Pigmentiphaga aceris: one gene and its partner. The protein of the gene in region 2 interacts with the protein of the main gene of each other region in a pairwise test. Links are inferred from orthologs where the notes say so. Each region holds a gene or a part of one and is shown on either strand. Other genes may lie near its edges.

Evidence for each region.
Region 1: the proteins of rsfS (region 2) and FXN63_RS06545 interact in binary tests that used the Escherichia coli proteins (3 or more experiments, as listed by UniProt). The link is inferred for Pigmentiphaga aceris from one-to-one orthologs.

What each region holds. Positions count from the first base shown.
Region 1 is NZ_CP043046.1:1,567,231-1,572,054, forward strand. The notes cover bases 1,506-4,360. They hold FXN63_RS06545 (ATP-binding protein), read right to left. Parts: upstream 3,565-4,360; coding sequence 2,446-3,564; downstream 1,506-2,445. Other genes in these bases: FXN63_RS06540 (DUF5682 family protein), read right to left, coding at 1,506-2,434; FXN63_RS06550 (hypothetical protein), read right to left, coding at 3,801-4,043; tal (transaldolase), read right to left, coding at 4,043-4,360. In the rest of the region: FXN63_RS06535 (DUF4132 domain-containing protein), read right to left, coding at 1-82; more of FXN63_RS06540, read right to left, coding at 101-1,505; more of tal, read right to left, coding at 4,361-4,824.
Region 2 is NZ_CP043046.1:3,987,772-3,991,968, reverse strand. The notes cover bases 1-2,999. They hold rsfS (ribosome silencing factor), read right to left. Parts: upstream 1,700-2,999; coding sequence 1,301-1,699; downstream 1-1,300. Other genes in these bases: hemF (oxygen-dependent coproporphyrinogen oxidase), read right to left, coding at 2,311-2,999; nadD (nicotinate (nicotinamide) nucleotide adenylyltransferase), read right to left, coding at 1,700-2,314; rlmH (23S rRNA (pseudouridine(1915)-N(3))-methyltransferase RlmH), read right to left, coding at 814-1,284; FXN63_RS17285 (Maf family protein), read right to left, coding at 107-712; rng (ribonuclease G), read right to left, coding at 1-95. Outside these bases: more of hemF, read right to left, coding at 3,000-3,216; purD (phosphoribosylamine--glycine ligase), read right to left, coding at 3,224-4,197. UniProt on the Escherichia coli protein: Functions as a ribosomal silencing factor. Interacts with ribosomal protein uL14 (rplN), blocking formation of intersubunit bridge B8.

The sequences.
Region 1 (4,824 bases), 2.4 Mb from region 2 along the record:
AGCGCACGGTTACCGTGTCGCCAGTCACCGAGACTTCCCAGAATTTCGCTGCACTGCCTTCAACCAGTTCGTAGCGTTCCATGTGTGTGGGCTCCTGTATTTACTGGGTTGAGCGGGGCGGCGGCAACACCAGGCCCGCGCGCGCCATGCGCGCCACGGCCCGTTGCTCGGCCGCCAGTGCGTAGGCTTGTTGATCCAGCGGCACGCTTTGCCGCATCCAGTGCATGGCGTCGGCTTCCGCTTGTGCGGGTGCCATGCCATGTCGGGTCAGCAGCGCGCGTGCAATGCGTTCGCGTTCGCGTGGCGGGAACCATGCAAATGCTTCGCGCAGCGGTGGCAGCGCACGCAGAAAATCGCCGTCGTGCCAGTCCGCGACCAGTTCTTCGACGGCTTGCATGGCACCTTGATCGGTGCCGATTTCGTCACGGGCCAATGCAAACAAGCCGATCAGAAAATCGCCAAGCTCGGTAGGCTGCGACACGCGCCGAATGCGTGCATCGACACCATCGGCGGCTGTTTCGCCGCAAGCTATGCGCAGGCCCAGGGCCGCGCCCGCCAGTGTGGGCGGGCTGTCGGTCGATGTGATGCAGCGTGCTGCCGTCGCCAGAAAGGAGTCCCGCGCAAGCGGGATTTCCGGGCAGTCGCGCAGCAGGTCGCGGCAGGCCTGCATGGCGGTCACGGCTTGTTTGCCATCGCCTGTGGCCTGGGGCGATTCCAGCAACCAGCCGGTCTGTTCGAACCCGGCTTGTGCCAGCCGGGCCAGGCCCGCACGTGCATCCGCACCGAAGATGTCGCCGAAGCGGTACAGGGACACAATGCGTCGATGCGCTTTGCCCAGTGCACCCAGGTCGTGGGCCTGGCTCAATGCGGCATCAAGTGTTTTGACGGTGCCGTCGTGGGCGTCCATCAGCCCGGCGAACAAGGCATCCGACAAGGTGTTTGCCAGGCTGGCAATGTCGGTGTCGCGCGCCGCCAGGCAGCCTGATGCCGCCGCCTCCAGCGTGCCGCCCCAGCGCGATGCTTCGATCAGCGCGCCGTGCAGATCGCGGTGGCGGGTGATGCGGAAATTTTCGCTTGGCGTGCGGGTATCAGCCAAGGGCGTGCCGCCCACGCGCTCGAACCCCGGAATGCCCAGAATGCGCAGCGCGTGCAGCACATGCGCGCGCCTGCGATCTTCTGGCAGGCTCCAGTCCAGCTGCACCTCGCGTGGCATGGTCTGCGGTTCCAGCGTCAGCTGTCTCAGCAGTTCCTGAATTTCTAGCAGCAATGGTGGTTCGCGTGTACCTGCCGCAAGCTGGCCTTCACGTTTGCCGGACAGGGCGTGCAGCATGGTGCCCAGGAACGGATGCGCGCGCAGACCGCGTTGGCTGGACCAGTCGGGCACTTGGTCCAGGCCGTCTTTCAGCAGCGTGGACAGGGCACCATCCAGCAGGTCGTGGCGCAGCGCTGCACGATGACCGCGCAGGCGTGCCAGTCCTTCGGCTTGTGCTGCCCACGCGATGCGGTCTGCGGTGGACACCACTTGGCCGCGCTTGCGCAAAGTGCGTGTAATCACCGTGTATGCCCAGTCGCTTGCGCGGGCCAAGCCGTGTTGCCAAACCTGTTCGTAATACGCAGGGGAAGGCATGCCCGCCGCGTAGCCATTCAGGCGGTCAAGGCGAGGGTAGCTGTAGGGCACCAGATAACTGTCGACGCGGGTATCGCCATCCGGTTGGGGTGTGTCCGGCAGCTCAGCGCCATCGACACTGCGGGCAATTCGGCGGATGGCGTCGGCATGCCAGCCACCGCACACCAGCACCACCGGTCTTCCTGCTGCCTGGCGTACTGCCCAGGCGGCGTAGCGTCCCATGTGCTGTTCGCGTGCGGCTTCGCTGGGGTCTTCTGCGCCGTCGGGGCGAAGCAAGGCGAAGTATTGCGCCAGCCGCGCGGGCAGGGCATCTGGGTCGGCCTGTTCGGCCAAGGCATCCCACAAGGCATCCAGGTCTTGCTCGCCCAGGCGGCTGGCCAATGCGGTTTCCACTGCGTCGATGTGCAGGCCGTGCGGATCGGCGTAGCGATTGGGCGTGTCGCCGAATGCACGTGTCCAGGCGGGCAGGTCGCAAAAGAGCGGCGTGGCACCTGTTTCGAAGGCAGCCGACAAGGCTTGCCATTCCGGGGAGTATTCGCAGAATGGCGCGTAAGACGAGCGGCTGTCGTTTGGCCCGGCATGAAAGCTGAAGATGGCTACCGGCAGCGTGTGCGGGCGTTTCAAGTCTGCAATGTGCGGGTTGAAGTCGGCCGGGCCTTCGACCAGCACAAAGGCCGGGCGCGTGGACGCGATCACCTGGCGCACGTGGCGTGCGCAGGCAGGCGAGTGGTGACGGACGCCGATGACGATCAGGCCGTCGTCTGATTGACCGGGATGCTCGCTCACCGTGCTGCTTGCTGCATGCATGGCATGCACGCTCATGCAGTCAGACGATGTCGTGCCGCGTACAGTTCGCGCCAGACATCACCCTTGCGTTTGGACACGCGCTGTTCAAGATACCGGCGCAACTTGGCCAGGTCATCGGCGTTGTCCTTGGCAGCAGTACCGGCCAGACATTCGACAATGTCTTCGGCCCGTCCATTGTCGCCACGCATGAAGTGTCCGCGCACGCCAATGGCATGCGCCATGCTCACGGCCTCGGCCGTGCTCATCACGGATGACAGGCGTTCCATGCCCTTGCCGCCGTCGTCCGTGCCTTCACGCAGTTCGCGAAAGCACGTCACCAGCACACGCAGCACGTCGACATGCGGGGCCTGCGGCACGCCCGAGCGAAGCAGCAGCGCAGCCGATTCCCGCTGCACCAGCGCCAGCTCGTCTTCCAGGTCTGCAATGGGGAACACGGTTTCGAAGTTGAAGCGGCGCTTCAACGCTGCCGACATATCGTTCACGCCCCGGTCGCGGGTGTTGGCGGTGGCAATGACGTTGAAGCCATCACGCGCGAACACCATGGCCGAATCGCTTTTCAGTTCAGGCACGGCCAGCACGCGGTCGGACAGCACCGACAGCAGGCTGTCCTGCACTTCCAGCGGGCAACGTGTGATTTCCTCGAAGCGCACCACACGGCCTTCACGCATGCCGCGATACAAGGGGGCGGGTACCAAGGCGCGTTCGGTCGGGCCTTCGCTGACCAGCAAGGCGTAATTCCAACCGTATTTGATCTGGTCTTCAGTTAGCGACGCGCCACCCTGAATCGTCAGCGTCGAATCCCCACTGACCGCAGCGGCCAGCAATTCCGACAACAGACTTTTGGCGGTGCCAGGCTCACCAATCAACAGCAGCGCGCGCGAGGTCGCCAAGGTGACCATCGCGCGTTCGATCAGCGCGGGCGAGCACACCAGCTTGGGCGGCGAACCGTTGCCGCCCAGGATGAATTGCTTGACGCTTGCCAGTGACATGCTCCAGCCAGGGGGCCGCGCGGCGGTGTCGGCCGCACGCAGGGCAGCCAGTTCGTCTGCATAGCGCAGCTCGGCAGGTGGCCGTTGCCAGCTGGTGGAGTTTTCTTGCGCCGCGGGGGCTTGCACCGGTTTTGCAGTCAACGACTCGCTCCTTGCAGAATTATTAGCCGGGTTTAATGGCCAAGTTCGCAATGGTAGAGCGTAGACGGCGAAATATCCGTGGCAAAAGGTTAGCGGCGAGCCAGCGGTGCAGTGGTTGGCCACCGGAACTGGTTACGAACACCTGACTGTCGGTACCCATCTGAATAGATGGCGATGGTCGGCACAACAATCATCCGCGTGCCTTCCATCGCCAGCACAAGCTGCGTTGACGTGCTTCAGCGTCCGCGCACGATGCGCAGTCCGATTCCCAGCGCAATCATGATGCCGCCGTAGACCTGGGCGAACAGTTCGCCCTTGTACACGCCCACGGCAAGCAGCAGCACGCCCAGCCCTACCGCAACGCCCCAGTGAGCGTTACCCAGCTTGTTCAGCAAGCCGATGCGGCGTGGGGTGGTCGATGTTGCTGCGGGCTGCGCGCGGCCCGCATCGGGGCGCTCATCTGGGCGCGGAGCTGCCATTAACGCAGTGCCTCGATCAGGCTGTCGAGCTTGCGTGCATCAGCCACAAAGGCGCGGATGCCTTCTGACAGTTTCTCAGTCGCCATCGCATCTTCATTCAGCAGGTTGCGGAAGGTGACTTCGTCGGCCGTCAGGCGTTCCACGGGCGAGGCAGCGGCCGTGGCCGGGTCCAGCAATGCAGGTACGTCGCCTTCTTCCGCCGCCAACTTGGCCAGCAGATCAGGGCTGATGGTCAGCAGGTCGCTGCCTGCCAGCGCGAGGATCTGGCCGACGTTGCGGAAGCTGGCACCCATGATCTCGGTCGGAATGCCGAACTTCTTGTAGTACGCGTAGATTGATGCCACCGACTGCACGCCGGGGTCATTCACGCCGGCCTTGGCCGCTTCGTTCCAGGATGCGCCGGCAGACTTCTTGTACCAGTCATAGATGCGGCCGACGAAGGGCGAGATCAGCTGTGCATCTGCGTCGGCGCAGGCCACGGCCTGGACCAGCGAGAACAGCAGCGTCATGTTGACCTTGATGCCTTCGGACTGCAGCACGCGCGCGGCCTGGATGCCTTCCCAGGTGGAAGCGATCTTGATCAGCACGCGATCGCGCGAGATGCCGGCGGCGTCATACAGCGCAATGATCTTGTGCGCGCGGTCGATGGTGGCCTGGGTATCGAAGGACAGGCGGGCATCGACTTCAGTGGACACGCGGCCGGGCACGATGCCCAGAATCTCGGTGCCGAAGGCCACCAGCACCTGGTCGACCAGGTCCGGCAGCGGGGCGGTCTTGTTGG
Region 2 (4,197 bases):
CTGCGCTCGATGTGCAGTTCCTGCACTGCGCCTTGCAGCACCACAGCCACCCGGGTCTCGTAGGGGGTGATATTGATCAGAATGTCTTCAGTCATGGCGGCACGCATCATGAGGATTTTCGGTTGTCCAGCTTGGCCAGGAGGCGCGCGGTCTCGAACAGCGGCAATCCCATTACGCCGGTGAAGCTGCCCGCTATGCGCGACACAAAACGGCCAGCGCCGCCTTGAATGCCATAGGCACCTGCTTTGTCATAAGGTTCACCGCTGTCGCAGTAGGCGGCGATCTGCGCATCGGAAAGCACATCGAACACGACTTCGGTGATCGATACGTCTTCGTGCAGCTGTTCGCCGTCCACCAAGGCAAGCGCGGTATGGACTTCGTGGGTAGCACCCGACAGACGCCGCAAGATGCCGATCGCGTCGTCGCGATCACGCGGCTTGCCCAGCACCTCGCCGGCCAGAATGACCGTGGTGTCTGCAGCCAGCACCGGGCGCGGCGGTAGCTGTCGTTCAGCGAGCGCACGCGCGCCTTGCCATGCCTTGTCGCGGGCAGTGCGACGCACATAGTCGGCGGCGGCTTCGCCAGGAAGTTGGGGCTCGTCGTCCACGCCTGGTGCGGCAGGCGCAAACAGCAACACGTCGTGGGCCACGCCCAGCTGGGTGAGCAGTTCGCGGCGGCGCGGGCTTCTTGAGGCGAGATAGATGACGGTCATGAATTCAGGGAAGGGGGATGCCCAAGGAAGTGAGACCCAAGGCGGGAGTCACCCCGTTTGAGGTGACATCCATGTGTCACCCCTGAATCATGCCTGACTCGTCAGACGCGGTGGTAGGGGTGATTGCTCAGGATCGACCAGGCTCGATAGAGCTGCTCTGCCAGCAATACGCGGACCATGGCATGCGGCAAGGTCAGGCTGGACAGCCGCAGCAGGCCTGCGCAGCGTGCCTTCAGATCGGGGTCCAATCCGTCAGGACCGCCAATCAGCAAGGCCACGTCGCGCCCGTTCTCGCGCCACTGTTCCAATTGCTCGGACAGCGCAACGGTGGTCAGGTCGCGCCCGCGTTCATCGAGCGCGAGCCAATGCCCACCGGGCGGCAGCGCCGCTTCGATCCGGCGCGCTTCCAGCGCCATCATCTGCGCGGGAGTCTTGCCGGTGGTACGCGGCTCGGGCTTGATTTCGCGCAGCTCGATCGGGCAGTCGAGCGGCATGCGCTTGGCGTAGTCGGCGAAGGCTTCGTCCACCCAGAAGGGCATCTTCGTGCCGACCGCCACAATGACAAGTTTCATGACGACGGGCGAAAACTCAGTCGTCGATCGGGTCCAGCGGGCCAAGGTGCGGGCCGCTGGGCTTGCTCTCGGCGTTGAGCTTCATGCGCACCGGCTTGCCACCCCAGACTTCTTCCAGGTTGTAGTACTGGCGGATGGCCGGTTGCATCAGGTGGACCACGATGTCACCCAGGTCGACCAGCACCCATTCGCCGGTCTCTTCGCCTTCGGTGGCGATGACTTCGCCGCCAGCCTTCTTGGCGCGTTCACGCACTTCAGAGGCCAGTGCACGGGTTTGACGGTTCGAGGTACCGGTGGCGATCACCACACGGTCGAACAGGCCGGTCAGGTGGGTCGTGCTGTACACACGGATGTCCTGGCCTTTCACGTCTTCAAGCGCGTCGACAACAACGCGCTGCAGTTTCTTGATATCCATTCAGGTAGTGCCATAGAGGCGATGCGAACGGATGTAGTCCAGCACCGCAGGAGAGATAAGGTCGTCGACGGGCTCGCCTTGGGCGAGTCTGCGACGGATGGTCGATGCCGACACCGTCATCGCGGGCATGGGCAGGTCTTGCAGCGCGCGACCGTGGCGAGCCAGCCATGTGGCCAGTGCCTCGGGGACGTCCGGCTGGTCGCCGGCGCGCGCCGCGACAGCAAGGTCAACGTTCGTGATGACGTCTTCCCACCGGTGCCACGTGCAGAAATTGGCAACCTGATCGGCCCCAAGAATAAGCACGTAGCATGTGTCGGGGCGCTTCAGCGCCTCGACGGTATCGATCGTATAACTGGGGCCGCCGCGGGCCAATTCAATCTGGTTGACCACCAGCCCGGAGTGTCCGGCAATGGCCAATTCGAGCATTGCGGCCCGATGCTGGGGTGCGGCACCCAGCGGCGGACGCTGCCACGGTTCTGCGGCGGGCACTAAATGTACGGCATCCAGCTGCAAATGTCGCAGTGCAGTTTCAGCCAGCGTGACATGGGCAAGATGAACGGGGTCGAAACTGCCGCCCAACAAACCGATTCGGCGTGTTGCCTGCAGACCCGTCACACCCACTCCCGAGGCACGATGGCCTCGTACAGACGCGCTTCAGGCGAACCCGCTTCCGGGTGCCAGTCGTAACGCCAGGCGGCCATGGGCGGCATCGACAACAGAATCGATTCCGTGCGCCCGCCCGACTGTAGCCCGAACAGGGTGCCGCGGTCGAATACCAGATTGAATTCGACGTAGCGTCCGCGCCGATATGCCTGGAAATCACGCTCGCGTTCGCCGTAGGCGATATCGCGTCGCGCGCCGACGATCGGCAGGTAGGCGTCCAGGAAATGGTCGCCTACCGAGCGGGTCATGGCGAATGCCTGTTCGAAATCAGGCTGGCTTACGTCGTCAAAGAAAATGCCACCGACGCCACGCGCTTCCTTGCGGTGCTTCAGGTAGAAATACTCGTCGCACCACTGCTTGAAGCGGGGGTGCAAGTCGTCGCCAAAGGGGGCCAGGGCGTCGCGGCAGGTGCGGTGGAAGTGCACCGCATCTTCATCGAACGGGTAGTAGGGTGTCAGGTCCATGCCGCCACCGAACCAGAACACGTCGGCGTCGCCGGGCACGACGGCTTTGGCGACAAAACAACGAACGTTCATGTGCACGGTGGGCACATAAGGGTTGCGCGGGTGCAACACCAGCGACACGCCCATGGCTTCCCATGGACGTCCGGCCAGTTCCGGCCGGTGTGCGCTGGCCGACGGCGGCAAGGTCTTGCCGAACACGTGGCTGAACAACACGCCGCCGCGTTCGAAGAAATTGCCGCCCTCGATCATGCGCGAGATCCCGCCACCGCCTTCCGGTCGGGTCCAGGTGTCGTTGCGGAAGGGCTGGCCTTCGACGGTTTCCAGTCCCGCAACGATGCGGGCCTGCAAGCCGGTGAAGTATTCGTAGGTACGGCGGGTGTCTATCTGCATTCAGGCCTCAGGTGCGACGCGACAAGGCGCGCCAGCCGATATCGTCGCGGTACTGCATGCCGTCGAAGTTGATGCCACGCAGTACGTCATACGCGCGTTGCTGCGCAATCCGCACCGAGTCGCCCAGGGCGGTGACGCACAGCACACGGCCGCCGTTGGTCAACACCTTGCCGTCTTGTTCGACGGTGCCTGCGTGGAACACCATGCAGTCATCGGCATCGGCCGGCAGACCGGAGATCGCATCACCCTTGCGCGGGGTCTCGGGATAGTTGTGCGCAGCCATCACCACGCCCAGCGCGGTACGACGATCCCATTCGATCTCGGCGTGGTCGAGCGTGCCGGCCACACCGTGTTCGAACACGGGCACCAGATCGCTTTTCACACGCATCATGATCGGCTGGGTTTCCGGGTCACCCATGCGACAGTTGAACTCGACAACCCGTGCCTTGCCTTCGGGGCTGATCATCAGGCCGGCATACAGGAAGCCCGTGAACGGAATGCCGTCACGTGCCATGCCCTGGATGGTCGGGTGGATGATTTCGCGCATCACGCGGGCGTGCACGGTGGGGGTCACGACCGGGGCGGGCGAGTACGCACCCATGCCGCCGGTGTTCGGGCCCTTGTCGTCATTCTTCAAGCGCTTGTGATCCTGGCTGCTGGCCAGCGGCAACACATTGCGGCCATCGCACAGCACGATGAAGCTGGCTTCTTCGCCTTCCATGAACTCTTCGATCACCACGCGGGCACCAGCGGCACCCAGGCGATTGCCCGACAGCATGTCGTCAACGGCGGCGTGTGCTTCTTCCAGGGTCATGGCAACCACGACACCCTTGCCGGCAGCCAGACCATCGGCCTTGATCACGATCGGTGCGCCTTGCGCATCAATGTAGGCGTGTGCCGGTTCGGTTTCCGTGAAGGTCTGATAGGCAGCGGTGGGGATGCCGTGGCGGATCAGGAAGGCCTTGGCGAAGTCCTTCGAGC